DNA from 4 places in the Qipengyuania soli genome. Region 2 is predicted to be linked to each of the others. Evidence: predicted binding sites of a transcription regulator. Region 2 holds the regulator's gene; each other region holds the start of a gene.
What was found. The regulator LexA, encoded in region 2, represses DNA repair genes until DNA is damaged. The targets are predictions, from matches to a motif close to GTTCCNCNCTTGTTCT.
Positions count from the first base shown of each region.

Region 1 (7,610 bases), 230 kb from region 2:
CGAACAGCATCGACTGCCCCGGCACTATGCTGGTCGCGGCGGTCACGAGCATGAAGGCGATGATCTTGTCCGGATCGAGCATGGTCGGCGCCCTAGTGGAAGTCGCGGCTGGGTGGAATGATTCGCACGTCACGCGGGTGCCTGCCCTGCCATCCACATTCGCGATTGCCCGGCGGCGGCTCCTGCCAGGGCTCGACCGGCTGGTAGGGATCGTCCTTGCCCTCGCGCAGGTTGTCGCGCGGGTTGAACTTGTCGGGCAGCGGCGAATTGACATGATCGGCACGGGCGACGGGTGCATTCAGCATGTCATCGGACAGATGGTACAGCTGATGCGTCGCATCCTCCATGTGATGCGCTATAACGTGTATAACTTCATCGTCGTATTCTACACGGCCACGCACCTCCATAAGGCGTGAACCCATCACCACACGGCGTTGTTTTTCCTTGAGATCGGGCCACACAACGAGGTTGATGACACCCGTCTCGTCCTCCAGCGTGATGAAGCAAACACCCTTCGCCGAACCCGGTCGCTGGCGGATCAGCACCACCCCGGCGACATGGACCATGGAGCGAAACTTGCGCTCGCGCAGGTCGCAGGCGCGCACGAAACCGCGTTCGGCGAGGCTCGCACGTAGGAAGGCCATCGGGTGGGCCTTCAGGCTCAGGCGCGTGGTCTGGTAATCGGCCACCACCTCCTCTGACAGCGGCATTACGGGGAGCCGGGTGCGCGAGGTCTCCGCCCCCTCGTCCCGCGCCGCCGCCGCAGCGAACAGCGGCAGGTCCGGCCCGCCGATCAGGCTGCGCGCATCCCAGAGGGCCTGTCGCCGCGTCAGGTTCATCGAACCGAAGCAGTCGGCGCTCGCAAGCCGCTCGACATGCGCCGGCCCTATGCGCGCACGGTCCCTCAGCGCCGTGACGTCAGCGTAAGCACCCCGCTCCTCGCGCTCGGCAATCAGCCGTGCCGCCACGGCTTCCGGCAAGCCGTCCACCTGCCTCAGGCCAAGCCGCAACGCGATATGCCTGTCGAGACGGCCGCTGTCGCCACCACTGCCGTCACGCCGATGTGTGGCTTCACTCACCTGCTCCAGCGTGCAGTCCCACTGCGACAAATTGACGTCGGCAGGCAGCACTTTGACGCCATGTTCGACGACGTCACGCACGATCTGCGCCGGGGCGTAAAAGCCCATCGGCTGCGAATTGAGCAGCGCGCAACCGAAGGCTGCGGGGAAATGGCACTTGAGCCAGCTCGACACGTAGACGAGGTGCGCGAAGCTCGCCGCATGGCTCTCGGGAAAACCGTATTCGCCGAAACCGCGGATCTGGTTGAAGCAGCGCTGCGCGAACTCGCGGTCGTAACCGCGGTGGACCATGCGCTCTACCATCATGTCCTGCAATTCGTCGACCATGCCGCGGCTGCGGAAGGTGGCCATCGCCTTGCGCAACCGGTTCGCCTCGAGCGATGAGAACTTGGCCGCGTCGAGCGCGATCTTCATCGCCTGCTCCTGGAAGATCGGGACGCCAAGCGTGCGCTCGAGGATGCTGGAAAGCTCGTCGGGCGGACCGTGTTCGGGAGATGGTGCGGGAATGACGACCTGTTCCGCCCCGCGGCGACGCTTGAGATATGGGTGGACCATGTCGCCCTGGATCGGGCCGGGACGGACGATGGCAACCTGGATGACGAGATCGTAGAATTCGCGCGGGCGCAGCCGTGGCAGCATGTTCATCTGCGCCCGGCTCTCGACCTGGAACACGCCGAGCGAGTCCCCCTTGCGCAGCATGGCATAGGTCTCGGGGTCCTCGCGCGGGACGGTTGCAAGGCTCAGGGGGCGGTTGTGATGATCGTCGAGCAGGTCGAGGCACTTGCGGATGCAGGTCAGCATGCCCAGTGCCAGCACATCGACCTTGAGGATGCCCAGCGCCTCGATATCGTCCTTGTCCCACTCGATGAAACTACGCTCGGGCATGGCGCCGTTGCCGATCGGCACGGTCTCGGTCAGCGCACCTTCGGTGAGGATGAAACCACCGACATGCTGCGACAAATGACGCGGCATGCCAATCATTTGCTCGGTCAGCTTGAGAACACGCCGCAAGTGCGGGTCGGTGACGTCCATCCCTGTTTCGGCAGCGTGCCGCTCGCTGATCTCGCGGCCCCATCCGCCCCAGACGGTCCTGGACAGGGCAGCGGTGACATCCTCGGTCAGGCCCATCGCCTTGCCGACCTCGCGGATGGCCATGCGCGGGCGGTAATGGATCACCGTGGCGCACAGACCGGCGCGATGGCGGCCATACTTGCCGTAGATGTACTGGATCACCTCCTCGCGCCGCTCGTGCTCGAAATCGACGTCGATGTCGGGCGGCTCCTTGCGTTCCTCCGAGATGAAACGGTCGAACAGCAGCGCGTGCTTGGCCGGGTCGACTGATGTGATGCCGAGGCAATAGCACACCGCCGAGTTCGCCGCACTGCCGCGCCCCTGGCAAAGGATCGGCGGATCGACCCCGCGCGCGTAGTCGACGATGTCCTTGATGGTGAGGAAATAGCGCGCCAGCTCCAGCTTGCCGATCAGCGCCAGTTCGCGCTCCAGCGTGGCGCGCACCGTGTCGGGCACACCGCTGGGATAGCGCCATTGCGCGCCCTTCCACGTCTCGCTCTCGAGGAATTGCTGCGGTGACTGGCCGTCGGGGTAGATCTCTTCCGGATACTCGTAGCGCAGTTCGTCGAGGCTGAAGTTGCAGGCATCGGCCACTTGGCGTGCGGCGGCAATGGCGTGGGGCCAGCGCTCGAACAGGCGCACCATCGTCTCGGGCGGCTTCAGGTAACGCTCGGCATTGCCATGGAGCAGGTGCCCGGCGGCAGCGACGGTGGTCTTGTGCCGGATCGCCGTCATCACGTCCTGCAACGGCCGCCGGTCGGGTGTCGCGTAATGCACGTCGTTGGTCGCAAGGATGGCGAGACCATTCGCCCTTGCCAGCGCGTCGAGCTGCTCGATCCGCGCGACATCATCGCCGGTATGGAGATAGCTGGCGGCAATATGGCGTAGAGTTGGTAGCTGGTCGACGAGGTGGGGAAGAAGATCGGGAAATGACTTCCTTACCTTGTCATCCCCGCGCAGGCGGGGATCCAGGGTGGGCTTGCGTTGTGCTTCGCTGGATTCCCGCCTGCGCGGGAATGACGGACCTTCCGGAAACGGCACCACATTGCTTTCGACCGAAATCGTGAACTCGCGGGCTAGGTCACGTGGCGGGAGCAGGACCAGTTGCACCCCCTCGGCATGGCCGGCCAGCATGGTGAGCGAGATGTCGCAGGCGCCCTTCTCCTGCCATTCGCCGTCAAGCGTCTGCATCCGTCCTGCACTGATGAGCCGGCACAACCGTCCATAGGCTTCACGGTCGATTGGATAGGCGAGGAAGGCCAGACCTTCGACGGTTTCTATCCTGCAGCCGATAAGCGGCTTCAATTTCAGCGTTTTTGCTTCAGTATGCACACGCACGATACCGGCCATGGTATTGGCATCGGCAATCCCGATGGCATCGTACCCCAACGCGCGGGCCTGCAGCACCAGGTCGACCGCATCGCTCGCCCCGCGCAGGAAGCTGAAGCAGGAGGCGATACCGAGTTCGACGAAGGGTGCGCGCGGCGGTGCGTCGATCAGCTCGGGGTCGAGTTCGATCGTCCGCTTGGGGATCTGGAGGTCGTTCTCGGGCATCTCACCCCCTCACTTCCCCGAGCCGCACCTTGACCGCCGCAAGGTCGGCATCGAACAGCCGCGCCTGTTCCTCGCGCGCGGGGCCTTCGAGGCGCAGGAGGTAGGACGGGTGCACAGTGACCCACAGCTCGCTGCCGTCCTCCAGCGGGATCGGCTTGCCGCGCACTTTCGAGATACTCACCGTCCTGCCCAGCACGCTGCGCGCCGCGCTGGCACCCATGGCGAGCACCAGTTTCGGCTGCACGATCGCGCGCTCGCCCTCGATCCACCAGCGGCAGGTGTCGATTTCCTTCGCGCCCGGGTTCTGGTGCAGGCGCCGCTTGCCGCGCTGGACGTATTTGAAATGCTTCACCGCATTGGTGAGGTAGGCCGTGCGCCGGTCGATCCCTGCCTTTTCGAGGTGAACGTCGAGCAATTGCCCTGCCGGCCCCACAAAGGGGCGACCCTGCAAATCCTCGTTGTCGCCCGGCTGCTCGCCAACGATCATGAGCGCCGCATCGCGCGGCCCCTCGCCCATCACCGCATTGTTGTCGAGCGCGCCGATGGGGCACTTGCGGCAGGCGTGGATGGCGCGGTCGATCCCCTCCAGCGTGTCGGGCCGTTCCTCGAATTCAAGCGCGCCCTTCTCGACCATCGCCGCCTCGCGGTTCTGCGCGCCCGCGATGAGGTCCGGGATGAGCGAAGCCTCGGGCATGTTCTTCCAGTATTTCTTCGGCATCTCCTTCAGCATCGCGCCGACTTTCAGTCGCGCGGGGTTGAAGATCGACGCATAGTACTTGCGCCAGAGGTCCTCCATCGGATCGCCGCCAGGCGCATCGCTGCGCTGTGCGGGCGGCCCTTCGGACATGATGCTCCCATCCCAGTGCAAGCTGCCGCGCGGGGTCAGGATCGACCAGCGCATGTTCGAAAAGCGCCGCATGAAGAAGCCTGCATTGGCGCGCAGGATGTGGTGCTCGGGCTCGAACCAGGCGACGTAGTGCTCGCCCGCTTCCTCCCCGAGCGCATCAGGGTCGCTCTCCACAAGCCGGAAGCGGACGAAGGCGTGCATCTTGTGACTGTCGCGGCGGACGTTCTTGTCGAGTTCCTCGATCCGCCGGACATCGAGATCGGCCTTGTCCTCCATGATCCGGGGATTGGCCTGCAGCCGCCACAACAAGCGGTAGAGCAGCGCAAAGCGTTCGGTGTCCGAATGAAGCGCTGCATTGCGCGCCAGTTGCACGAAGCGGCGATTGGCGCGGACGGGACGCGCATCAGCGGGTGGGACCGGCATGCGGCGCTCGCCATGCGAGAAGAGGTCGCCGCTGCCGCCCGGTTCGACCCAGGCAATACGGTCGGGCGGCACCTCGCACTGGACAAGCGCACGGGCGCGCTCGCGCCAGAAGTCGAAATCGTCGGCATCGGGCAGGTTGACGACGTAATAGGTGCCGAGCCGGACGTGCTGGAGGCCAAGAGCCTGTTTAACAGTCATGCGACAAACAGCTCCAACTGCTCGGTCTTCGGCGCGAGCAGGCTGCGCAGATCGGCGCGGTCGGTCAGCAACACGGGCCGCCAGTCGACGGTGCAGATGAACGGCCGCACCTTGGTGATCGACAGCGTCAGTCGCGCCACATCGTCCAAGCGCAGGGTGCGGTGGCGGCGACTGGCGAGGATCTTGCCCACCGCCTTCACGCCGAGGCCCGGCACGCGCAGTAGCTGCTCCTTGCTCGCGCAGTTCACGTCGACCGGAAACTGCTCGCGGAACTTGAGCGCCCACGCGAGCTTGGGGTCGATGTCGAGCGGCAGGTTCCCGTCCGCCTCGGTCGCCTGCATCACCTCGGCCGGCTTGTAGCCGTAGAAGCGCATCAGCCAATCCGACTGGTAGAGCCGGTGTTCACGGATCAGCGGCGGGCGCTTCAGCGGCAGCACCGCGCTCGCATCGGGGATCGGCGAGAGGGCGCTGTAGTACACGCGGCGCAGCTTGAAGCTGTCGTAGAGCCGGCTCGCCTTGCCCACGATGTCGCTGTCGGTCGCGGCATCGGCGCCGACGATCATCTGCGTCGACTGGCCCGCAGGCGCAAAGCGCGGGGCGTGCTTGAAGCGCTTCCTCGCATCCTTCGCCTCGACGAGATCGGCCTTCACCTTGCCCATCGCGCCTTCGATCTGCGCTGCGCTCTTGTCGGGCGCGAGGCGGGTCAGGCCGCTGTCGGTCGGCAGTTCGACATTGATCGAGATACGGTCGGCGTAGAGCCCCGCCTGGTGGACGATCTCCGGATCCGCCTCGGGAATGGTCTTGAGGTGAATGTAGCCGCGAAAATCGTGTTCTTCCCGCAGGATGCGTGCGACTTCTACCAGCTGCTCCATCGTGTGGTTCGAGCTTTTCACGATGCCCGACGACAGGAACAGCCCCTCGATGTAGTTGCGCCGGTAGAACGCGAGCGTGAGGTCGACCACCTCCTGCGGCGTGAACCGCGCGCGGGCCACGTTCGAGCTCTTGCGATTGACGCAGTAGTGGCAGTCGAACACGCAGTGGTTGGTCAGCAGTATCTTGAGCAGGCTGATGCAACGGCCGTCGGGCGCATAGGCGTGGCAGATGCCCATCCCCTCGGTCGAGCCGATGCCCTTGCCGCCCATTGAGTTGCGCTTGGCCGTGCCGGACGAGGCGCAGGAGGCATCGTATTTCGCCGCATCCGCAAGGATTTCGAGCTTCTGGAGGACCGATTGCGAGGACATATGTTCTATATATGTTCCCAACAATCCTTCGCCAATAACAAAAGGCAATCGTCATGGTTAAATTGCGCTCACCAAGCCCGTGAGAGCGCATTTAACCACCCAAGGCGTTATCCTCGCCCGACAACAGGAGGACATGGGTGGCGCTATTTCGGAGGAATGCGGCTGTCGCGCAGCCGGAACGCCGCGCGAGCCGAAGATATGCTGTCGATTGCCCTGCCCGGCTCAAGATGCTCGGTGGCGACCGCATCGGCCGCCTCAGTGACCTTTCCGAGGCAGGTGCCCGCCTCGACACGCCCAACCCACCGGTGGAAGGCGTTTCCGGCCTGCTCGAGTGGGCGGACCAGGAGCATTTCTGCAAGGTCGTCTGGGTCAACGACAACAGCTGCGGCCTGATCTTCGAACGCCCGATCCCGATGGCGGTAGTGGAACATGCCAGCCAGACGGTCGAGGCGCCCAGCGGGCCGGTGGCCAATTTCGGGAATATCCCGCTCGGCCAGAAACGGTCGCGCCGAAGCGAGTTCCTCCGCTCGGAATAGGCGTTCAGTCGCGGGCAAGGCGATCGGGGGCATGGGGCCGTTTGGAGGAACCGATGCGCGCCATTCTTGCCTTTTCTGCCCTCGCGATGCTCGCCGTACCCGCTTTCGCGGCACAGGAGCCTGCAGACCAACACGCGGAGGCGACGCATGATGCCCATCCGGCCCCGCGGACCTGCACGCCAGCGCAGACGGTCGTTCCGCCGTTCAACAATACGCCCGAGGCGATGGAACAGTCCCGCGTGGCCGCAACGATTTTGCGTGGCGATGAAATCTGCAAGACCAGCGCCCTTTTCCCGGAGAAGTCGGTGATCGAGCACGGTGAGGAGCAGCCTGTCCTGCCGGAAGAGGCTGCTGACGAGCCTGCGGAAGAACCCGCTCCCGAGCAGCCCGCCTGAGTTTAGGCGCAGAGTCCCTGCAGATACCAGTCGGGCAGCCCGCCGTTGCGGTCGCTACCCCTCCCGTCACCGATGATCCCTTGGCGGTAGATCCAGTAACGGCGCCCATGGTCATCCTCGATCCGGTAGTAATCGCGCAGGCGCGCGCTGCCACGCTCGCGCCACCATTCGGGGGCAATCCGTTCCGGTCCCTCCACCCGCACCACCTCGTGCACGGAGCCGCGCCAGCGAAAGCGTTGGGGGTAGCCGTCCGGGGTAGCATAGAG
Region 1 covers NZ_CP064654.1:949,917-957,526, reverse strand. Annotated here, with positions in the region: gene IRL76_RS04780 (LysE family translocator) at 1-82, opposite strand, end outside; gene IRL76_RS04775 (error-prone DNA polymerase) at 93-3,704, opposite strand; gene IRL76_RS04770 (UdgX family uracil-DNA binding protein) at 3,706-5,172, opposite strand; gene IRL76_RS04765 (putative DNA modification/repair radical SAM protein) at 5,169-6,413, opposite strand; gene IRL76_RS04760 (PilZ domain-containing protein) at 6,551-6,949, shown strand; gene IRL76_RS04755 (hypothetical protein) at 7,003-7,344, shown strand; gene IRL76_RS04750 (Y-family DNA polymerase) at 7,347-7,610, opposite strand, start outside.
Region 1: a site for LexA is predicted at 6,416-6,431, ahead of IRL76_RS04765 (putative DNA modification/repair radical SAM protein). Genes of this name have one in related genera too.

Region 2 (7,610 bases):
GCTTCAAGTCCCTCGATTGTCCAGTCATTTTGCAGGTGCAGCATTTTTGAAAGGCCGGAAAGAAGTTCCCGTGCATTGTCGTCCAGAAGTTCCGCCGCCTTCTCAGTCATCGCCAGCGGCCGCTTTGCGAAGAGAAATGCAGCACCTTCAGCAAGTTCATTGGTGGACTTCGCACGTAGCTTCAGGACGGGCATCGCCTTGGTGAGCAAATCCGCATCCGCTTTCGGACCGATCTTTTCGGCCACGATCAGCGCCAGGCGTCGATCATCGGCCTCGCGGATGTAGTGACCGTTGAGGTTCTGCAGCTTCTTGATGTCGAAGCGCGCCGGGCCCTTGCCGACACCGTCGAGATCGAAAAGCTCGACGGCTTCCTCCTTGGTGATTTCCTCGCGGTCGCCATGGCCCCAACCGAGACGCAGCAGGTAGTTGAACAGCGCTTCGGGGAGGACTCCTTCCTGGTCGCGATAGGCCTCGACACCGACTGCGCCGTGACGCTTCGACATCTTCGCGCCATCGGGGCCGTGGATCAGCGGCACGTGGGCGTAGACCGGATCCGGCCAGTTGCCCTCGATGGCGTTCATGGCGCGGATGATTGGCAGCTGGCGGAACGCGTTGTTGATGTGGTCGTCGCCGCGAATGATGTGCGTGACGCCCATGTCATGGTCGTCCACCACCACTGCCAGCATATAGGTCGGCGTGCCGTCCGAGCGCAGCAGGATGTAGTCGTCGATCTCGTTGTTCTGGACGGTGATCCTGCCCTGGACCGCATCGTCGATTGTGGTCGCGCCTCCGGTCGGCACCTTCAGGCGGATAACGTAGGGCGCACCCGCAGGCGCTTCCGACGGATCGCGGTCGCGCCAGCGGCGGTCATAGCGCAAGGGCAGCTTGGCGGCGCGCTGTTGCTCGCGCATTGCCTCCAGTTCCTCGGGCGTGGCGAAGCACTTGTAGGCATGGCCGGCAGCGAGAAGCTGGTGGGCAACCTCGGCATGACGCTCCGCGCGATCAGACTGGAACATGGGCGCATCGTCGAAATCGAGACCGAGCCAATCGAGCCCCTCGATGATCTTGTCGATCGCGTCCTGCGTGCTGCGCTTGCGGTCGGTGTCCTCGATCCGCAGCAGCACGCGGCCACCATGATGGCGGGCATAGAGCCAGTTGAAGAGCGCCGTGCGCGCACCGCCGATATGGAGATATCCGGTGGGCGAGGGAGCAAAGCGGGTGACGACCTGTCCGGCAGTCTTTCCGGCGCCGCTCACACTATCGCTTGCCATTGTCTCTCGCTTCCTTTCAAACACTTACATGGCGACGCGGGGGACGCCCTTGATACCGATGGGGGAGGCGGACGATCACGTCCGTCGGGTCGTGCCGCGCCCTTGGCGCATGCGCGCGCTCTTGTCCAGATTCGCGGAGGGTGCGGAAGGGTTGCTCGCGTCGGCTAGGTTCGATCGCGGGCCATGGATTACCGTTGGTTTCGCAGCAGGTATCGGGGTTTGGTTCGGTCTCGCCTCGCCTTATCAATGGTTGGCGGCCATGGGCATGCTGGCCCTCCTTTCCGCGGCTGCAATTGCATTGTGGCGGAGCCGGGATGGGCGCGCTCACCTGCTCTATGCCACGGTTGCCGTTGCTGTGGCGATTGTAGCCGGCATCGCGGTGGTCTGGCTGCGCTCGGAGTTGATCGGAGCCGAGCCCATTCCTTCACCGCGCTTCGAGCGGATAGACGCCCGGATAATCGAACGCGATGAGCAACCGGCCGAGGGAAGGGTGCGCCTTACGGTCGCGGCGAGTGATCCGGAGACCGGCAGGGCGCTTGCCTATCGCATAAACCTTCCCCTTGAGCGGGACTCCTTGGCCTTCCGGGAGGGCGCAAGGATACGCTTTGCCGCGCGCCTGATGCCGCCGGCCCCGCCAATCGTTCCCGGGGCCTACAATTTCGCCCGGCGTGCCTGGTTCGACGGATTGTCTGCGACTGGTGCGGTGGCCGGCGATGTGCAACTGGTTGAGAGCCCCGGGGAGGGAAGTGCGAACCTCGCTGGAATACAGCGAGGCCTTTCCGAGTTCGTGCGGGCCCGGCTTTCCGGAGGGGCCGGATCTATTGCAGCTACTCTTGCGAGCGGAGATCGCGGAGCCATCTCAGAAGCGGACGAGGAGGCCATGCGCGATGCTGGCCTGACGCACTTGCTTTCGATCAGCGGATTGCATGTCAGCGCAGTCATCGCGGCTGCATATGTCCTGACCTTGCGGCTGCTTGCGCTGTGGCCATGGTTGGCCCTGCGCGTCCGTCTGCCATTGGTGGCGGCGGTTGTCGGTGCGGGAATGGGGATCGCATATACGTTGCTGACAGGCGCGGAGGTGCCGACTGTTCGCAGCTGTATCGGGGCAGTGCTGGTACTGATCGCATTGGCATTGGGGCGCGAGCCTTTGTCCATGCGCATGGTCGCAGTGGCAGCGCTGGCAGTCCTGTTACTGTGGCCAGAATCTCTCGTCGGGCCGAGCTTCCAGATGAGCTTCGCCGCCGTGATCGCCATCGTAGCGCTGCACAACTGCGATCCGGTGAAGCAATTCCTGACTCCCCGTGACGAGGGGCTGCTGCGCAAATGGGGCAGACGCCTGGTCATGCTGTTCGTGACCGGAATGGTCATCGAACTGGCGCTGATGCCGGTGGTGTTGTTCCACTTTCACCGTGCGGGGGTGTACGGCGCATTTGCCAATTTGCTGGCAATTCCCTTGGTGACCTTCGTTTCCATGCCGCTGGTTGCTTTGGCCCTGATGCTCGATGTGGTTGGAGCCGGGGCACCGGTTTGGTGGCTCGCCGGCAAGTCGATCGAGGCCTTGCTTGCCATCGCGCATTTCGTGGCCGACCAGCCAGGGGCCGTGCGGCTTTCGCCCCCGGTTCCCCTGACGGCCATGCTTCTCTTCGTAGCCGGGGCGCTGTGGCTGGCGCTGTGGCACGGGAACAAGAGATTGTGGGGGTTGGTCCCGGTCATGGTTGGAACGCTTTGGATGCTGGTCGCCCCGATGCCCGACGTGCTGGTCACGCGCGACGGGCAGGACCTTGGCATTGTGGAAGCAGGAGAAACGCTGATCGTCCTGCGCGAAAGCAAGGGCGGCTACGCGCGGGACAACCTCATGGAGATCGCCGCAACAAGGAGCGAGCCCAATGCTCTGGCGGATTGGAACAAAGCGAGATGTAGCGATGACTTCTGCATCGTGACGATCGAGCGATCGCGGCGCGATTGGCGATTGCTGATCGCCCGGAGCCGTAACCTGATCGAGGAAAGAGCGCTGGCGGCCGCCTGCGCACAAGTCGATATCGTAATCGCGCCGAGATACCTTCCGCGCTCGTGCAAACCGCGATGGGTGCGGATCGATCGGCGCTTTCTCGATCGGGAGGGTGGAACTGCCCTCTACCTTTCTGGCGAACGGATCGAAACGGTCGCCCAAGCAGAAGGCGGGCATGGCTGGTGGTCACCGCACGAGCGAACCTGGAAGAAGAACGGCGCGCCTTTCCCGAAAGAAGAGCGCGCCGCAAGCAATCCCGCAAAGACATTTGCCGGACACTGAGCTTCCTTCGAGCGCAGTGTCGTCTCCGGTCAATGGTAGCGTCGTAGCAGGCCTGCGAGTTTGCCCTGAACCTTGACCCGATGCGGTTCGTAAATCTGCGGCTCGTAGGCCCCATTCGCCGGATCGAGGCGGACACGACCCGCCTCACGCCGCAGGTACTTGAGCGTCGCCTCCTCGTTGTCGACGAGGGCCACGACAATCTCTCCGTCACGAGCACTGTCCGTGCGGCGGACGAGGGCGAAGTCACCGTCGAAAATCCCTGCCTCGATCATCGAGTCACCGGACACCTCGAGCGCATAGTGTTCACCCGGACCGAGCAGTGCAGCCGGGACAGGCATGCTCGACTGACCTTCGATGGCCTCGATCGGCGCGCCCGCGGCAATGCGGCCGTGGAGCGGGACGTCAATGATGTCGTTGGCCGGAGCTGGGGCCGGAGCGCGAGGTGCGGCAGCAGCGATCACCGCGTCATTTGCAGCCCGCGGGCGTGACGAGCTGGTTACTGCGTCTTCCGGAAGCTTCACGACCTCCAGCGCACGAGCCCGGTTGGGCAGGCGCCGGATGAACCCGCGTTCTTCAAGCGCGGAGATCAGGCGGTGGACGCCAGACTTGCTCTTGAGGTCGAGCGCCTCCTTCATTTCTTCGAAGCTGGGCGAAATTCCCGTCTCCTCCAGCTTCTGCTGGATGAAGCGGATCAACTCGTGCTGCTTGGCGGTCAGCATGACTGCGAAACTCCCGTGTCGCCTGTTCACAACCGTGTGAACGAATGTGGAACAATTAGGCAACTCGAATCGCCAAGTCAAGCAATTCAGCCATTTTCGAGCTATCGGGTGTGGAACAAGTGTTCGCGGTACGTCCCGCTAGCCGCAAAGCAGTGCGCGCGTAGCAGATGCGACGTCGCCCTGTCGCATCAGGCTCTCGCCGACGAGGAAGCTGCGCACCCCGGCACTAGCGAGCCGGACACAATCGGCATGCGTTGCGATACCGCTTTCCCCTACCAGCAAGGTGCCCTCTGGCGCCAGGGGAGCCAGCCTTTCGGTAGTCGCGAGGTCGGTGACGAACGTCCGCAGATCACGATTATTGACTCCGATAAGGCGCGATTCGAGCGCTGACGCTCGCTCCATTTCGGATTCGTCGTGAACCTCGACAAGCACGTCCATGCCAAGTTCGATCGCGGCAGCTTCGATCTCGCGCATCTCCGCATCTTCGAGCGCAGCCACGATGATCAGGATCGCGTCGGCGCCAATGGCGCGCGCTTCGGCAACTTGCCACGGGTCGACCATGAAATCCTTGCGCAGGACCGGAAGGCCGCAAGCAGCCCGGGCCTCGACCAAGTAATCCTCGTGCCCCTGGAAGTACGGCGCATCGGTCAGTACGGAGAGGCAAGCGGCACCCCCTGCGGCGTAGTCGCGGGCGTGCTGAGCCGGATGAAAGTCTTCCCGGATCAATCCCTTGGATGGCGAAGCTTTCTTCACTTCTGCAATCAGGCCGAAGCCATCAGCCTGCGCCTTCTCAAGTGATGTCCTGAAACCGCGAGGTGCGGATTGCTCGCTGGCCAATGCCGCAAGGTCGGCAAGTGAACGCATCGCCTTGCGCACAGCGACTTCCTCGCGCTTGGTGGCGCAGATTTCGATCAGTTTGTTCATCGGGCCATCTCGATCCAGCGCGATAGGAGTCTTTTCGTAGCGCCCGAATCCAGTGCTTCGGCCGCCAGCTCAGCACCCTCGGCCCAGTCGTCAGTACGCCCGGCGACCATCAGCGCGGCGGCGGAATTGAACTTCACCGTCTCGCGATAGGCGCTTTGTTCGCCGTCGAGCAGCGCGGCCAGTGCCTTCGCATTGTGTGCCGGATCCCCGCCACGGATCGCCTCGAGCGGAGCGTGATCCAACCCCGCCATGGTCGCATCGACGCGCTTCATGGCAAATTCGTGCCCGGTGACGTCCGCCATCTCGTTGCCGCCGGCGAGGCTCAGCTCATCGAGCCCCTCGTCGCCCGAGACGATGAAGGTTCGCTCGGTTCCGAGCCGCGCCGTCGCATCGCCATAGATCGAGACGTAGCCCGGGCGCGCGATGCCGATCAGCTGACGCTTGATCCCGACCGGGTTCGACAGCGGCCCCATGAGGTTGAAGATCGTCCGACGGCCCAACTGCTTGCGAATAGGCTGGATGCGCACCATCGCCGGATGGTGATTGGGTGCGAAGAGGAAGCAGATGCCGAGTTCGGCCAGCGTCTTTTCCGCGGTCCGCCCTGCTGCCGCCATGTCGAGCCCGAGTACTTCGAGCGTGTCGGCCACACCCGAAAGCGAGGAAATCGCCCGGTTTCCATGTCGCGCCACGGGTACGCCGCAGGACGCAACCACCAGGCCAACTGCGGTCGAGACGTTGAGCGTGTGGTGCCCGTCGCCGCCGGTGCCGCAGACGTCGATCGCATTGTCCGGCCCGGCCACCGGAATGTAACGCGCGCGCAAGGCCCGCGCCGCACCGGCAATCTCGTCCGCGGTCTCGCTGCGCTCGGTCATGGCGAGGAGGAAGCGAGCAATCTCCTCGTCGCTGGCATCGCCGTCGAGGATCCAGCCGAAGACCTCCTCGGCCTCGCTTTCGGTCATGTGCGGAACGGCAAGCGGCAGGTGCTTCATGCGATTTCGCGCGCCTCGATCCCGCAGAGCGCGAGGAAGTTCGCGAGCAGGGCATGGCCGTGCTCGGTGGCGATGCTCTCGGGATGAAACTGCACCCCGTGGATCGGCAGTTCGCGGTGGCGGAATCCCATCACGCTGCTGCCGTCGAGGCCCGGCGTCTCGCTTGTCGCGTTCACGACTAAATCGTCGGGAATGTCCTCGACCACCAGCGAGTGATAGCGGGTGGCGGTGAAGGGTGACGGCAATCCGGCAAAGACGCCGCTGCCGTCATGCGTCACGGGTGACGTCTTGCCATGCATCAGCCCGCCGCGGACCACATTGCCGCCAAAGTGCTGCCCGATGGACTGGTGCCCGAGGCATACGCCGAGCAGAGGTTTGCCCGCATCGGCGCATGCCGCCACGAGGTCGAGACTGACGCCGGCCTCGTTAGGCGTGCATGGTCCGGGCGAGATCAGGAAGCCCGCTGCCCCGCTGGAAATCGCCTGCCCCGCCGAAATGGCGTCATTGCGCACCACCTCCACGCCTGCGCCAAGCTCCATGAGGTAATGGACCAGGTTGAAGGTGAAGCTGTCATAGTTGTCTATGACAAGGATGGTGCGGCTGTCGGTCATTCGTGGCGTCAATGGCGGCGCGGGGCCGCTCTATCAAGCAAGATAAGCTGGACCTGACGTCACGCCTGCTTGCCAGCGAACCTGTCGCTCGCACGCACAAGCCCGTCGGTGATACCAGGTTCGGTGTAAAGGTGGCCGCCGTCGGGCACCAATTGCAGTTCCACCTCGGGCCACACCTGCTTCAAATCCCACGCCGAGCGGGGCGGGGTGCAGCAGTCGTGGCGCCCCTGCACGATCACGCCGGGAATGTCCGCCAGCTTCCATGCATTATCAAGCAACTGCCCTTCCTCAAGGAAACAGCCATTGCGGAAATAGTGGTTCTCGATCCGCGCGGTGGCGACGGCGTTCTCGCCTTCGGCCATGTGGTCGACCGTGTCTTCCTGCGGCAGGAGCGTACAGGTCACACCCTCCCAGCGGTTCCACGCCGCAGCGGCGGCCTTGCGCACTTCGGGATCGGGATCGTCGAGCAGGTCGCGATAGGCTTCGACCAGGTCGTCCTGCTTGTCCTCGTCGACATGGGCGACGAAATTGTCCCATTCCTCGGGATAGAGTTCGCTCGCGCCAAAGGTGCAAAGCCAGTCGAGTTCGATCTGGCGGCCGAGGAAGATGCCGCGCAGGACCAGTTCGCTCACCCGGTCGGGATGGGTCTGGGCATAGGACAGCGCAAGCGTCGAACCCCAGCTGCCGCCGAACACGAGCCATTGTTCATGCCCGCACATCTCGCGCAGCTTCTCCATGTCGCGGACGAGATGCCAAGTTGTATTGTGCTCGAGAGAGGCGAACGGAGTCGAGCGGCCACAGCCACG
Region 2 covers NZ_CP064654.1:1,183,562-1,191,171, reverse strand. Annotated here, with positions in the region: gene gltX (glutamate--tRNA ligase) at 1-1,271, opposite strand, end outside; gene IRL76_RS05995 (ComEC/Rec2 family competence protein) at 1,537-3,561, shown strand; gene lexA (transcriptional repressor LexA) at 3,591-4,280, opposite strand; gene trpC (indole-3-glycerol phosphate synthase TrpC) at 4,419-5,204, opposite strand; gene trpD (anthranilate phosphoribosyltransferase) at 5,201-6,193, opposite strand; gene IRL76_RS05975 (anthranilate synthase component II) at 6,190-6,804, opposite strand; gene pip (prolyl aminopeptidase) at 6,864-7,610, opposite strand, start outside.

Region 3 (7,610 bases), 240 kb from region 2:
CGATCACACGCTGGTGGAGGACTTCATGCTCATTCCCGAGCACCCGGCAACCGACAAGGCGCGCGACCACTGGGAGCGCAGCTGGGCACTGCTCGACGGCGGGGTTTTCGCCTCCGAAGACTTCCGTGCCGCCGAGCTCGGCCAGCAGGGCTTGTCGACCGGTGCCATTCCGTTCCTGACGCTCGGGACCATGGAAGGCGGCATCAGGCGCTTCCACGAGACGGTCGAGGAAGCCTTGCGCGCAGCCAACTGAAGGCCTAACCGCGCGACCATGTCCGACAACCGACTTCCCGAAGAAGGCGACCGCATCGCCAAGCTGCTCGCGCGTGCGGGCGTGGCCAGCCGTCGCGAGATCGAGCGCATGATCGCCGAGGGCCGCGTCGCGCTCAATGGCAAGGTGCTCGACACGCCAGCCGTGAAGCTGGATAACCTGAACGGGGTCACTGTCGACGGGAAACCGGTCGGCAAGGCGCAGGAAACCCGCCTTTTCGCTTTCCACAAACCAGCCGGAATGCTGACCACGGAATACGACCCCAAGGGGCGGACGACGATCTACGACGCCCTGCGCAACGCCTTGCCCAAGGACGCAGGGCGGGTGATGCCGGTGGGCCGCCTGGACTACAACACAGAGGGCCTCCTGCTCCTGACCAATGACGGCGAGGTAAAGCGCGCGATGGAATTGCCCGCCACCGGCGTTCCGCGCACCTACCGCGCCCGCGCCTTCGGCGACGTAACCCAGGCACAGCTCGACGAACTCATCGAAGGGGTCGAGATCGACGGCATCCGTTACGGGCAGATCGAAGCGAACCTTGAGCGTGGCTCGGGCCGGAACCGCTGGATCGAAATGACCTTGCGCGAAGGCAAGAACCGCGAAGTACGCCGCGTGCTCGAACACCTGGGGCTTGAGGTGAACAGGCTGCTGCGCATCGGCTATGGCCCGTTCCACATCGGCGACCTCCCACGCGGCCGGGCGACAGAGATCAAGCGCGGCGACGTCGAGGCATTCAAGCGCGAGCTGGCGCGCGGTTTCCGCAAGTGAGGATTATTGCTGGCGAATGGCGTGGGCGCAAACTCGTCGCACCTCCGGGTGATCTGACGCGTCCCACGGCAGATCGCACCCGCGAAACCCTTTTCAACATGCTGGCGAGCAGGCTTGGAAGTTTCGAGGACCTGCACGTACTCGACCTGTTTGCCGGTTCGGGCGCACTCGGACTGGAGGCTTTGTCGCGTGGCGCTGCATCCTGCCTTTTCGTCGAGCAGGATGCTTCCGCCATCAAGGCCATTCGTGCCAATATCGATGCACTCGGCGCGCGCCAGCGTGCGACCGTGCAACAGGGCTCCGTCCTATCGCTCGGCCCGGCGAAAAAGGCCCACGAGCTGATCTTGCTCGATCCGCCCTACGAAACGGGAGCAGGAATTGTCGCGCTCGACCGAATGCTGCGGCTGGGCTGGATCGATGCGACGACCTGGATCGCTCTCGAAACGAGATCGAACGAAGAGGTTTCGCTGAAGTCGCTGCGCATCGAAGCGGAGCGCAAGGTCGGCAAGGCCAAGCTGACAATTCTTCGCCTCGACACCTGAGAATCGAAAAGGGCGAGACCGCCGCGGCGGCCCCGCCCCCTCCAAGCGCAGCGCACAACTCCGCAAAGGAATTTCGCGCGCTGGACGTAACCGGGTTAATCGGTCGGTTCGTTTACCGGCAGCGTACCGCGCTCGGCGCTGATCTCGCTCGCCGGGCGGCCCGGCCAGTAATTCAGCGGACGGTTACCGGTCTTGTTCTTTTCCCAGGAGTTGATGCAGTTGTCCTGCTGCTTCGGCGTACAGACCGGCAGGTCGTCGCCGGTTGCAGCAGTGTCTGCCGCAGGGGTGGTCTGAACGACGGCATTGCTGACAAAGCGCGGCTGCATCGTGCTGGCCGAAGCTGCGGCCGTGGTGGCGACCGCGGCGGTGGTGCTCTTGTTCATCTGCGCCGCAATCTGGGTCCAGGCGATCTCGCGCTGGTCGGGCGTCATTTCATAGACGCTGACGCGCTGCGGATCGGTCAGCACCCACCAGCCATCGAGCTGTGTCGGGGTGAGCGTCCAGTAATATTCCTGCACGCCATAGGGCCAGCCGAGATAAGCGGTCTGGCGTTCAACGGGCCAGCCGTCGTAATCGCTCTGCTGGACCTCGGTCAGGACGTAGACATTGCCCTCGGCATCGACGGCCACGTCCTGCGCTGCGGCAGGTATGGCGGTAAAGGCGAGCGCGGCGGCGCCAGCGAAAAACAGCTTCTTCATTGTAAGCTCTCCAGAATTGTCATTGCCTCCACTACGCCGGAGCGGGGTCAAGGGTTCCGGGGACCTGCGCGCTGCGCCCTTGCGCTGTGGGCCCGCGTTCACTAGCTGTTCCGGTGATCATGTCGGACTTCCCCGCCCCTTTGGAAACTGGCCAGGACCAGCGGATTCCCGCCTATGCGGCCGTTCTGAACGAGCCCCAGCGAGAGGCGGTTCTGACCACGGAAGGGCCGGTGCTGATGCTGGCCGGTGCGGGCACGGGCAAGACCGCGGCCCTTACCGCAAGGCTTGCACATCTCATCGCAATGCGACGGGCGTGGCCAAGCGAGATTCTCTGCGTCACCTTCACCAACAAGGCGGCACGCGAGATGCGCGAACGCGTCGCACGCCACATCGGCGATGCGGTTGAAGGCATGCCCTGGCTCGGCACTTTCCATTCGATCGGCGCCCGCATGCTCCGCCGCCACGCCGAACTTGTCGGGTTGCAGAGCAACTACACGATCATCGACACCGACGACCAGTTGCGTCTCCTCAAGCAGCTCATCCAGCAGAACGACCTCGACGAGAAGCGCTGGCCTGCCAGGCAGCTGGCGGGGCTGATCGACAGGTGGAAGAACCGTGGTCTCAACCCCGGTGACCTCGATGCGATCGAGAACGAGGCCTATGCCAATGGTCGCGGCGCACAATTCTACAAGCTGTACCAGGACCGGCTGAAGGAACTGAACGCCTGCGATTTCGGCGACCTCCTGCTCCACATGCTCAATATCTTCCGCACCCACCATGACGTGCTCGAGCAGTACCAGCAGCGCTTCAAGTACATCCTCGTCGACGAATACCAGGACACCAACCAGGTCCAGTATTTGTGGCTGCGCCTGCTCGCGCAGAGCCGGAAGAACATCTGCGTGGTCGGTGACGACGATCAGTCCATATATTCATGGCGCGGCGCAGAAGTCGCCAATATCCTCCGGTTCGAAAAGGATTTTCCTGGAGCCGCGGTAATCAAGCTCGAACAGAATTATCGTTCCACCCCGCAAATCCTTGCGGCGGCTTCGGGTCTCATCAACGCCAATAGCGAACGGCTCGGCAAGACGCTGTGGACCGAACTGCCGGCAGGTGAGAAGGTCCGCGTCATCGGCGTGTGGGACGGACCAGAGGAAGCCCGCCGTGTGGGAGAGGAAATCGAGCGACTGGAGGCGGAGGGTGCCCCGCTCGACCAGATCGCGATCCTCGTGCGCGCCCAATACCAGACGCGCGAGTTCGAGGACCGATTTATCCAGATCGGGCTCAACTACCGCATCGTGGGCGGTTTCCGTTTCTACGAGCGCGCCGAAATCCGCGATGCCCTCGCCTATTTGCGTATGATCGAGCAACCGGCGGACGACCTTGCATTCGAGCGTATCCACAACCAGCCCAAGCGTGGCCTAGGGGCCAAGGCGCTCGAAACCATGCGCCGCCATGCGCGCCGGATCCAGGCGCCGCTCGCCGCTGCCAGCCTGGATCTTGCCGACAGCGACGAACTGCCTCCCCGCGCGCGCAACACTCTGGTCGGACTGCTCGGTCAATTCGCGCACTGGCGAGACCAATCGACCAAGGTCACCCCATCCGAACTTCTTCGCATGGTCGTGACCGAGAGCGGTTACGAGGAGATGCTGCAGAAGGATCGCAGTGCCGAAAGCGCAGGCCGGCTCGAAAACCTGTCCGAACTCGCCCGGGCGATGGAAGATTACGAGTCGCTCACCGACTTCCTCGAACACGTCAGCCTGGTGATGGACAACGATGCGCGTGACGATGGCGAAAAGGTCACCATCATGACCATGCACGCCGCCAAGGGGCTGGAGTTCGACCATGTCTTCCTGCCCGGTTGGGAGGAAGGCGTCTTCCCGAGCCAACGCGCGCTCGATGAAGGCGGGCTCGCCAGTCTCGAGGAGGAACGGCGCCTCGCCTATGTCGCGATAACGCGCGCGAAACGCCGCTGCACGATCCTGCACGCAGCAAACCGCCGCATCTATGGGCAGTGGACCAGCTCCATCCCGAGCCGGTTCATCGAGGAACTTCCGCAGGACACGGTCAATCGCGAGACCACGATGGCAGGCGGCGCTTCCCTTTGGCGGGCGAACTGGACCGAGAACGAAGATCCTTTCGCACATGTTTCCACCAGCCGCCCGGACCGCTCGACAGCGCGAGGCCCCGGTTGGCAGCGCGCCCTGAGCACCGGTTACGACGCCACTCCCAAACGCCTTCCCGAGCCGGGCAAGAGCGCGGCGAGTTTTGCCGCCAAGCCGCGCACCGATATCGCCATCGGTGCACGCGTCTTCCACGATAAGTTCGGGTACGGCACGGTCACGGATCAGGAAGGCAACAAGCTGACCATCGACTTCGAGAAGGCAGGCGAGAAGCGAGTGATCGACAGCTTCGTCAAGCCGGCGGATTAGGCCCGATCCACAGACCTCGCTCGACGAAGAACTGCGTCGGGGCGAAGTCAGTCACTTCGGTCCAGGACATGCCCCGCTCTTCCGCGAACTCGATGAGGATTCGTCTCGCTTTTCCGAGATCCCCTGAGGTTCCCCCCTGCTTGTCGGCATTGTCGAGGTAGATGACCCCGCCAGGCGCGAGATGTTCGGTAGCCTCCCTCGCACATGCGCAACGCCAAGCCCCATCGATCATGATGAGGTCGTAGGCCGCACCTTCCGGCATGGTGACATATTGGGCCTTCTCGCTGGCAAGGCGCACAGAGACGCGGTCGCAATCGGCCAGTTGCCGTGAAACCTGCGCATACCACTGCGGATCGCTCTCGACGCTCTCGACCGAAGCTGCGCGCGCCGCATACCATGCGGTCGACATCCCCGATCCGAACTCGAAGACGCGCGAACGTGTAGGATCGAGAAGCTCCGCTATGGCATTCGCGGCATCGTACGAAATCCACGGGCGCGGAGGACGCCTGCCCAAAAGCTTTCGTCCGAGGCCGGTTGAGATAGCTCGCGGCCCATTCCTCAGCAGGCGGCCAGCCGGGACGAGGTTACCGAGTTCGTCGCGAAAACGCGGATTGCGCCTCCCGCCCCCACGCCAGATTTTTGCCCACAGCCCCATGGGCCGATCATAGCAGCGACAATCCGGCAGTGACAGCTTACGCGGCGGCTTCGTCCACCTGCTCGCTCGGTTTGCTGTCGCGATATCGCGCCTCCCACGGGCGAGCGAGTTCACCCCAGAAACTGCGCGGTCCCTCTTCGATACCCGTCTCGCAATTCACGTGCGGTGTCGGGTCGACATAGGTGCCGAACATCACGTCGAGGAAGGCGAAGGTGTTGGAGTAGTTGGTCCCCATCAGTCGCTCGTCACGAATGTGATGCAGGCGATGGGCCGCAGGCGAGATCATGACCTTGCCGAAACGCCCGAAGGTCCAGGGCACATCCGCATGGGCGAGATACCCCCAGAAGGTGCGCAGCAACTGTGCGGCAGCGATCGACCAGAGCGGGAATCCCAGTGCCACCACGGGCAGAAGATCGATCAGTACGCTCAGGAGCTTTCCGACCGGGTGCTTGCGATGAACCGTCAGCCAATGAATCGCAGTGTCTGAATGATGTGTCGCATGGAAACGCCAGAGCCCAGGCTCATGTTCGAGCCGGTGACGCCAGTAGGCGGCGAAGTCGATGAGAACCGCGGCCGCAGCGAGGACGAGAACCTCATTAGTCCCCTCCCAAAAGCTGGCGAGCGTCGGATTTGTCCCGATGGTTGCATGCAGTGCCCCGCTCGGTGCCTCGAAAAACGGAGCCAGCAGGACAGAATTGAAGATAGCTAGCGCGAGGTTCTTCGAGAATTCTTCCCGTGTCGCCCCAACCGCCTTGATGAAGCCGTTCCGCTTGGTCGCAAACGCGAGCAGTCCGAAAACCACCCCATGAGCGGCAAGGATCAGCAGCACATTGCGCAAAAGATCGAGAAAAAGCCCCATCGGTGCAACCATGCACCAAGCTTGGTAAACAAAGGCTCAATCCCGGCCCGGCGAACCGTTCGATCTGGCTCAGGAAAGCGCGGAAACGTCGAGGAATCCGGGCATCGGGCCGTTCCATTCACCCGGTGCCGTCGGCTCGTCGTCGAATTGACGCTCGCGGCGCGGCTGGCGTTCTGGCTTGTCTTCCCGCTTGGGCTTTACCGACCGCGGCGCGCGCTCCTCGCGTGACTTGCGAGCGCCCCTGTCCGAATGGGCGCGCGGCTCTTCCTTGCGTTCATCCTGGTCGGCAGCTTCGTCGCGATTGTCCTGTGAAGGCTCCTTGAGCTCGACCCGGACATCCTTCTTGCCGAATACCGGTACTTCGGAACCGGTCAGCTTCTCGACATTGGCGATCGCCTCCGCGTCATCCTCCGCAACGAAGGTGAAGGCGCGTCCCTTGGCACCCGCGCGGCCCGTGCGACCGATGCGATGGACGTAATCGTCCGGGTGCCACGGCGTGTCGAAGTTGAACACGTGGCTCACGCCCTTGATGTCGAGACCGCGTGCAGCAACGTCGGACGCGACGAGGATGTTCACCTCGCCCGCCTTGAACCGTGCCAGTTCCTTGAGGCGGCTCGACTGATCCATGTCACCATGGATTTCGGCACTCGCATAACCGTGGCTCTGCAAGCTCTTGTTGAGTTCGCGCACGGTGGTCTTGCGGTTGGCGAAAATGATCGCCGTCTCGACATGGTCGTGGTCAAGCAACCAGCGCAAGGTTTCGCGCTTCTGGCGGGTCTTCACCGGCACTTTGAACGCGGTGATGTCCTTGTTGGTCGAAGCAGCACGGCTGACCTCGATCCGCTTGGGATTGTTGAGGAACTTCTTGGCCAGCTTCTCGATCGGAGGCGGCATGGTTGCCGAAAAGAGCATGGTCTGGCGCGTTTCGGGCAGCTTGTCGCAAATGAACTCGATGTCCGGGATGAAGCCCATGTCGAGCATGCGGTCGGCTTCGTCGATAACCAGGAGCTCGCAGCCGTTGAGCAGGATTTTGCCGCGTTCGAAGAGGTCCATCAGGCGGCCCGGGGTCGCGATCAGGACGTCGACGCCCTCGTTCAGCGCCTTGACCTGGTCGCCCATCTGCACGCCACCGATCAGCAGCGCCATCTTGAGATCGTGGTTCTTGCCGTACTTTTCGAAGTTTTCGGCCACCTGCGCGGCGAGTTCGCGGGTCGGTTCCAGGATCAGCGAGCGCGGCATCATCGCCCGGCGACGACCATGCGCCATGATGTCGATCATCGGCAGCACGAAACTGGCGGTCTTGCCCGTGCCAGTCTGCGCAATACCGATGATGTCCTTCATCATCAGGACAGGCGGGATCGCCTCACGCTGGATGGCGGTCGGCTCGG
Region 3 covers NZ_CP064654.1:1,423,440-1,431,049, forward strand. Annotated here, with positions in the region: gene IRL76_RS07140 (aromatic ring-hydroxylating oxygenase subunit alpha) at 1-253, shown strand, start outside; gene IRL76_RS07145 (pseudouridine synthase) at 272-1,039, shown strand; gene rsmD (16S rRNA (guanine(966)-N(2))-methyltransferase RsmD) at 1,036-1,581, shown strand; gene IRL76_RS07155 (hypothetical protein) at 1,677-2,279, opposite strand; gene IRL76_RS07160 (ATP-dependent helicase) at 2,399-4,708, shown strand; gene IRL76_RS07165 (O-methyltransferase) at 4,692-5,363, opposite strand; gene IRL76_RS07170 (sterol desaturase family protein) at 5,401-6,222, opposite strand; gene IRL76_RS07175 (DEAD/DEAH box helicase) at 6,292-7,610, opposite strand, start outside.
Region 3: a site for LexA is predicted at 2,376-2,391, ahead of IRL76_RS07160 (ATP-dependent helicase). Genes of this name have one in related genera too.

Region 4 (7,610 bases), 340 kb from region 2:
CGGATGCCCCTTTTCGGTGGCGAGGTCGGCGGCAGCCTTGATGTCGGCTTCCGAGAGACCGGCGAGTTCGGCCTTGGTGTCGACGATGAGCGGCTGGTCGGCCATTGCCGAGCGGGCAGCAAGGCCGAACTCGGTCGTGACTTCGGAAAGCTCTGTGTTGATTGCCTTCACGCGCTCGCGCTGGGCGTCGGTGAGCAGGGCGCCCGCATGGACCATGCCCTCGTAAGTGTCTTCGAGCAGCTTGGCGTCTTCGCGCGTCATGCTCATCGCAGCGCGGTTGTCGTAGACTGCCTTCACGCGGGCGAAGAGCGCGGGGTTGAGCGTAATCGAGTCACCGTGCGCGGTCAGCTTGGGGCTGATCTCGGTGTTGATCGCATCAAGCCGGTCGGTGGTGTTCGAACCGGTGAGCGCGAAGAAGACCGTAGCCACGCGGTTCAGCATCTGGCCCGACTTTTCGAGCGCGACGATGGTGTTCTCGAAAGTCGGCGCTTCGGGGTTGTCGATGATCGCCTGGATCTCGGCCGAGTGGATCGCCATGCCCTGATCGAACGCGGGGACGTAGTCGTCTTCGGTGATCTTGGTGAAGTCCGGCGCCTTGAATGGCAGCGTGCTGTCGGAGGCGAAATAGCCGGTGCCTTCGGGGATCGATGCCTGGGCCATGGTTTCGACTTCTCCGCCCGGAGTGGTGGTGCAGCCTGCAAGCAGCGCGGCGACGGCAGCAGTGGCCAGAATGTGGGCCTTCATGGGTTCTCCCTGGAAAGTTGGCGCACTGGTCGTACCAGGCGCAATTGGCGACATTTATCGGACGCGCTTGGAAAGCATTGCGGGCCGCAGTGCAAGAAGCCCAACGTCGCCGGTCGGCGCGACTCTACGGTTTATCGAACGGTGTAGCCTTGGTGGGGTTCCGCCGCGCGCTTCATGCCAGCGGGTAGCGGACCACCGGTTCGTAGCGCGCTCCGCCAGGATCGAGGTGGCTTTCGTACAGGCGAAAGTCGTCGACCGTCCATTCGCCGAAGCGCAGATCGCCGGTGCGTGCCAGGAATTGCGCCAGCGGACCGGCTGATGCGTTCAGCCGCGCGAGCGTGATGTGGGGCACGAACTTGCGCGTTTCGGGGGCGAAGCCGACCTGCTGGCACACGCGCTCGATACGCGCCTGTAGGCGTTGGAGGGGTTCGCTGGGTTCGACGCCTGCCCATAGTGTGTGGACCGTTCCCTTGCGCTCGAAGATCCCCGATCCGCGGACGGAGAGGGCGAAGGGTGAAGCCGAGACGCTGGCAAGCGCGCTCGCGAGGTCATTGGCTCGATGGTGGTCGGTTTCACCGAGGAAGCGCAGCGTCAGGTGCAACTGCCCATCGTCCTGCCACCGCGCACGCTCGACCCCCTGCATGGCATCGAGCAAGGCATTGCGAATGGCATGCGGTGGACGGATGGCGATGAAGAGGCGCGGAACCATTGGCGCTCATTGCGCCACGAAGCAGACCCGCGGCAAGCCCGCCCGCTAGCGCGAGGCGATGTCGGCTTTCGACAGAATGTGCGAGGCAAGCACCCGGTCTGTCAGTGACGGCCTTACTCCGAAAGCTGCCCGGGCCGCTTCCCGCGCTCTCTCGAGGTCGCCGAGGTGCTGGCGCTCGCTCTGTCTGAGTTCGTCTGCAGCCCGCGTTTCAGGAGGCGTTGCCTTGCCTTTCCAGTCTACGCGTTCGAGCGGGCGGTCGAGCTGTTCGAGCAACAGGCGCAGATTATGGCTTGGCGTAGCAGACGCAATTGCACCGCCGTTTCCGATCCCCTCGCTGGGGTGACTCTCGTGCTGTGCGTCCATGGAAACTCAGGGGGCCTTCGATTATGATTGCTCGGTGTGCAGCCGCGCGCAGTTCGAATTTGAAATCTGCGGAACAATGCGGACCGGAAATCAAACGCGCTGTTACGCTGTCGGGGTCCCCCACCCATCGCGAGCGCGGCTCGTCCTGCGGGATTTTGCGTGGATCAGGCCGCCCGGCGGACGCGATTGCGGCCCTTGTCCTTGGCTTCGTAACAAGCAATGTCCGAACGTAGCAGCGCGTCGTCGAGGTTCTCGCCTCGGCGCCACTCGGCAATCCCTATCGAAGCAGTCACCTGGAGGCGGGCGTAGGCGGTGAGGGAAGGCCCGACCGCGGCAATCGCGCAGCGCAATCGCTCGGCGACCTCGTTGGCTTCGTCGGCATCCACACCTTCCAGAATGACGAGGAACTCCTCGCCCCCCAGTCGGAATGCCTCTTGTTCGCCGCGATCGGCAAGCTGGGCGGTGGCCGATCGGATGGCGTCCGAAGCTGCGATCAGGACGTGGTCGCCTGCCGCATGGCCGAACCGGTCGTTGATTGCCTTGAACCGGTCGAGGTCGATCGTAAGCAGGTGCCGGTTGGCCGCGTGGCTCTCGGGTGAACGCTCTTCGAAGAGGCGACGGCGGTTGAACAACCCCGTCAGGGGATCGCGCCAGTTGAGGAATTCGGCATGGGCGAGCGCTTCTTCAAGCTCTTCGGTCAGCTTGCGGTTCTCGACCGTGGTCCTCGCTGCGGCCTCGATATGGCGACCGGCGTTGGCGGCATAAACCCTGACGCCCAGCACAAAAGCCGTCGCGACGAAAATGAACAGCTGGTCGTAGCGTTCGGGGTGAGCGAGGATGATACCTGTCGCAACCAGCCAGAACGATCCCAGCATTCCGTCACGCGGTGCCGGGAAAGCGGCCAGCGTAACGGAGATCAGGGTCACCACCACCAGGACGACCACCTGAAGGGTGACGGCTGATGCGACCGTAGCGCCCAGGGGCGCGGGCCACAGCATCAGAGCAAGGGTCGCGCCGGTCGTCACCATGGCGGCGAACAGTACGTGTTCCGCATGTCCCAGCGGCTTGCGCTGCTCGATCAGCTTTTCCAGCCGTGTTGCTGCCCAGCGGGTAAACACGAAGGAAGCAATGCGCGCGAGCATGAACAGCGAAAGCAGGATCGAAGGCGGCATGGTCGCGACGGTGACCAGCAACATTGTGACGCCGAGCAGGCTGGCGGTCAGCGCGTGCCTTTCGCGCGCGAGCATGTCGAGCACCGCCTCGCGTCGCACTTCCAGCGCGTCGCGGGCGGTGTCCGGCTCATTCTCACGCAGTTCGGCGGTCGACAATTCGCGTCTCTTCCGATGCTCCTGTTCAAGCTCGGGTGAATAGCGCGAAAATGTTAATATTTGGGCAGCGCGGCAAAGCTGAAACGGCGCATTACAGGCGGTTTGCCCCGCCTGTAATGCTTACCGAGTAGAGCTGGCCTACCGAATCCGGCTGCTTACCAAATGCGCGCGCGATCCTCGGGCGCGATATACATGTCGTCGTCGGGAGTGATGCCGAAGGCTTCGTACCAGGCATCGACATTGCGCAGCGGGGCGATGGTGCGATAGCGCGCCGGGCTGTGCGGATCGGTTGTGACCTGGTTGCGCAGTGCATCCTCGCGCGCCTTGGCCCGCCATACCTGGGCATAGGCGAGGAAGAAGCGCTGGTCGCCGGTCAGCCCGTCGATCACCGGGGCTTCCTGCCCGTTCAGCGACTTGTGATAGGCATCGAGTGCCACCAGCACGCCGGCAAGGTCGGCAATGTTCTCGCCCATGGTCAGGTCGGGATTGATGAAGGCGCCGGGGACGACTTCGAACTTGGCGTACTGGTCGCCGAACTTCTTGGCCTCGACCTTGAAACGCTCGTTGTCCTCGGCGGTCCACCAGTCGCGTACCGCGCCGTTGGCGTCGATCTTGCGGCCCTGGTCGTCGAAGCCGTGGCTGATCTCGTGGCCGATCACCACGCCGATCGCGCCATAGTTGACCGCAGGGTCGGCATAAGCGTCGAAGAACGGCGGCTGGAGGATGCCGGCGGGGAAGACCATCTTGTTCTCGAGCCCGCCATTGTAGGCATTTACGGTCTGCGGGTTCATGCCCCACTTGCTGCGATCGACCGGCTTCCCGAGGTCGCTCATGGCATAGTCGGCGTTGAACTTCGTCGCCGCGACCATGTTGTCGTAAAGGCTGGTGGAGTTGATCGGCAGCTGCGAGTAATCGCGGAACTCCTTGGGATAGCCGACCATCACGTCCATCTTCTGGAGCTTCTCGATGGCGGCTGCCTTGGTATCGCTGCTCATCCATTCGTTGCCGCGGATGCGGTCGGCCATTGCGAGCTTCAGATTGCCGACCAGCTCGTCCATGCGAGTCTTGGCGATCTTGGGGAAGTATTCCGCGACATAGGCCTCGCCGACCAGTTCGCCGAGCTGGCCGTCGATCAGGTCGACCGCCCGCTTCCAGCGCGCACGCTGCTCGCTGACGCCCGACAACGTGCTGGTGAAGGCGAACTTGCTGTCGACCATCTTCTTGTTGAGATAGGGCGACGCCTGGTCCGAAATCCGCGCCTTCTGCCACAGCTTCAGCGTGTCGAGGTCGGTCTTTTCATACAGCGCGGCGATGGCCTTCACCGCAGTGTTGTCGGTGACGATGATGCGCTTTTGTTCAGGGATATTGTTCCCCTCGAAAAAGGCACCCCAGTCGACACCGGGGGCATAGGCGGCGAGCTCGGCAGTCGACATCGGATTGTTGATCTTGTCGATGTCGCGGGTCTTCTCGTTGTCCCAGTTGAGCTCGGCAAGATAGGTTTCGAAGGTTATCACCTTGCTTGCCGCAGCGCGCGGCTCGGCAACGCCGATGGCGCGGAAGGTCCGCTCGAGATAGTCGAGATAGGCGCCACGCTGGCTCGCGAACTTGGCGTTGAAGTAATAGTCCTTCTCGGGAAGCCCGAGTCCGGCAGAACCGAGCCACAGCGTGTTCATCGTCGGGTCGTCGGGATCGGCATAGGGACCGCTGCCAAACAGCGTGCCGCCGAACTTCTCGTAGGTCGAACCCATGAAGCGGGCGAATTCGACCTTGTCGGCGATCGCGTCGACCTTGGCGAGGTCACGCTTGAGCGGGGCGATCCCGGCCTTCTCGATCGCCTTTTCGTCCATGAAGGTCTTGTAGAGCGCGCCGTGCTGTGTGCCGGCGGGCGCCTCGGTGATGAGCCCGTTAACCTGGCTCGTTACGTCCTCGCGCAGGTTGTAGAACGATCCGACCGAAGGACGATCGCCCGGGATTTCGGTGCGGTCGATCCACGCGCCGCTGGCGTAACGCTCGAAGTCGTCACCCGGGTCGGCGTTGAGGTCGCGGGTGGTGAGATCGAGGCCGTATTCGCCGATCTTGGCCTGGCCAGTGACGACAATTACGTCGGCCGAGGCGCCATCCGCCATGGCACTCGGCTCGGCGTGTACGGAAACGGCGGGAAGGGCGAATGCGAGGCCGAGCGCGAGCGCCGAAGTGGCCTTCGCGCGAGCGAGAATGCGATTGCGATACATGGAATGGTCCCCTGACAATACAGTGGTCCACGGCTATCACCGCTACCTCGAGCGCGGCATTCGTTGGTCGGCGAACGACAGGGAATTGTCGGCGGATGTCGGATCACGTCCGCCCAGCGACTTGGCGGTGAGTCTCCTCCACACGCGGGCTTGCAAGGCGGCCCCCAGACCCCACATGGCGGGGGCTCGTATTCGTCGGGACGGAGGCGCGACGGGCACCGTTTGGTGCACAAGCCTTGCGGCGCCTTGACCAACGCGAACAATTCAGGAACAAACCTACTTCATGGCACTCACCACAATCTCCGTCCGCGGCGCGCGCGAGCACAACCTCAAGGGCATCGACATCGACCTGCCGCGCGATGCGCTGATCGTGATCACCGGCCTTAGCGGCTCGGGCAAGTCGAGCCTCGCCTTCGACACGATTTATGCCGAAGGTCAGCGACGCTATGTCGAGAGCCTGAGCGCCTATGCGCGCCAGTTCCTGGAGATGATGCAGAAGCCCGATGTCGAGCATATCGACGGGCTCTCCCCTGCCATCTCCATCGAGCAGAAGACCACCAGCCGCAATCCGCGCTCGACCGTGGCCACGGTCACCGAGATCTACGACTACATGCGCCTGCTCTGGGCGCGGGTAGGGGTGCCGTATTCGCCCGCAACCGGCCTGCCGATCGAGGCGCAGACCGTCTCGAACATGGTCGACCGGGTCATGGCGCTGCCCCAAGGGACGCGTCTATACCTGCTCGCGCCGGTGGTGCGCGGGCGCAAGGGTGAATACCGCAAGGAACTGGCCGAGTGGCAGAAAGCCGGCTTCACCCGCGTGCGCATCGACGGTGAGATGTATGCGATCGAAGAAGCACCCGCGCTCGACAAGAAGTTCAAGCACGACATCGAGGTGGTGGTCGACCGTATCGCGGTGAAGGAGGGCATCGAGACGCGGCTGGCGGACTCGTTCGAACAGGCGCTGAAGCTCGCTGAAGGGCTCGCCTATGTCGACCTCGCCGATGGCGTGGTGCCGGGGCGTGAGGCGGAAGAGCAGGGCGGGGCGATGAAGGGCGCGGGCCTCCCCGCCAACCGCATCGTCTTCTCCGAGAAGTTCGCCTGCCCGGTGTCCGGCTTCACCATCGAGGAGGTCGAGCCGCGGCTGTTCTCGTTCAACGCGCCGCAGGGGGCCTGCCCGACCTGCGACGGCATCGGCGAGAAGCAGCTGTTCGACCCGCAGCTGGTCGTGCCCAACGAGGCGCTTAGCCTCAAGAAGGGCGCCGTCGTGCCCTGGGCCAAGTCGAACCCGCCGAGCCCCTATTACATGCAGGTTCTCGCATCTCTTGCGAAGGAATACGAGTTCAGCCTCGACACGCCGTGGGAGGATTTCGACGCCGAGATCCGCGACATCATCCTGTTCGGCACGAAGGGCAGGGCCATCCCGCTGACCTTCAAGGACGGGCGCAAGGAATACACCGTGCGCAAGCCGTTCGAGGGCGTCATCGGCAACCTCAACCGCCGCATGCTGCAGACCGAGAGCGCGTGGATGCGCGAGGAGCTGGCCAAGTTCCAGACTGCGCAGCCGTGCGAGACCTGCCACGGGAAGCGCCTCAACGAGAAGGCGCTGGCGGTGAAGATCGCGGGCACCGACATCGCCACGCCGACCAAGATGAGCGTGTCGGATGCCAAGGCCTATTTCCTCGCGCTGCCCGAGCAGCTGACCGACACGCAGCAGCAGATTGCCAGGGCCATCCTCAAGGAGATCAACGAGCGGCTGGGCTTCCTCGACAATGTCGGGCTCGACTACCTCAACCTCGACCGCACCAGCGGCACGCTGTCAGGGGGCGAGAGCCAGCGTATCCGTCTCGCCTCGCAGATCGGCAGCGGGCTTTCGGGCGTGCTCTACGTCCTCGACGAGCCCAGCATCGGCCTCCACCAGCGCGACAACGACCGGCTGCTCGAGACGCTGAAGCGCCTGCGCGATCTCGGCAACACGGTCATCGTGGTCGAGCATGACGAGGATGCCATCCGCGCCGCCGACCATGTGGTCGACCTCGGCCCGGGCGCGGGCGTCCACGGGGGCGAGGTGGTCGCCGAAGGCACGCTGAAACAGGTGCTCAAGTCGAAGAAATCGCTCACCGCCGCCTATCTCAACGGCACGCGCGAGATCGAGGTGCCGGCCAAGCGCCGCAAGGGCAACGGCCACAAGCTCACCGTCCATGGCGCGCGGGCGAACAACCTCAACGACGTCACCGC
Region 4 covers NZ_CP064654.1:1,519,961-1,527,570, reverse strand. Annotated here, with positions in the region: gene IRL76_RS07590 (M3 family metallopeptidase) at 1-744, opposite strand, end outside; gene thpR (RNA 2',3'-cyclic phosphodiesterase) at 917-1,453, opposite strand; gene IRL76_RS07580 (hypothetical protein) at 1,499-1,816, opposite strand; gene IRL76_RS07575 (GGDEF domain-containing protein) at 1,981-3,144, opposite strand; gene IRL76_RS07570 (M13 family metallopeptidase) at 3,300-5,375, opposite strand; gene uvrA (excinuclease ABC subunit UvrA) at 5,659-7,610, shown strand, end outside.
Region 4: a site for LexA is predicted at 5,632-5,647, ahead of uvrA (excinuclease ABC subunit UvrA). Genes of this name have one in related genera too.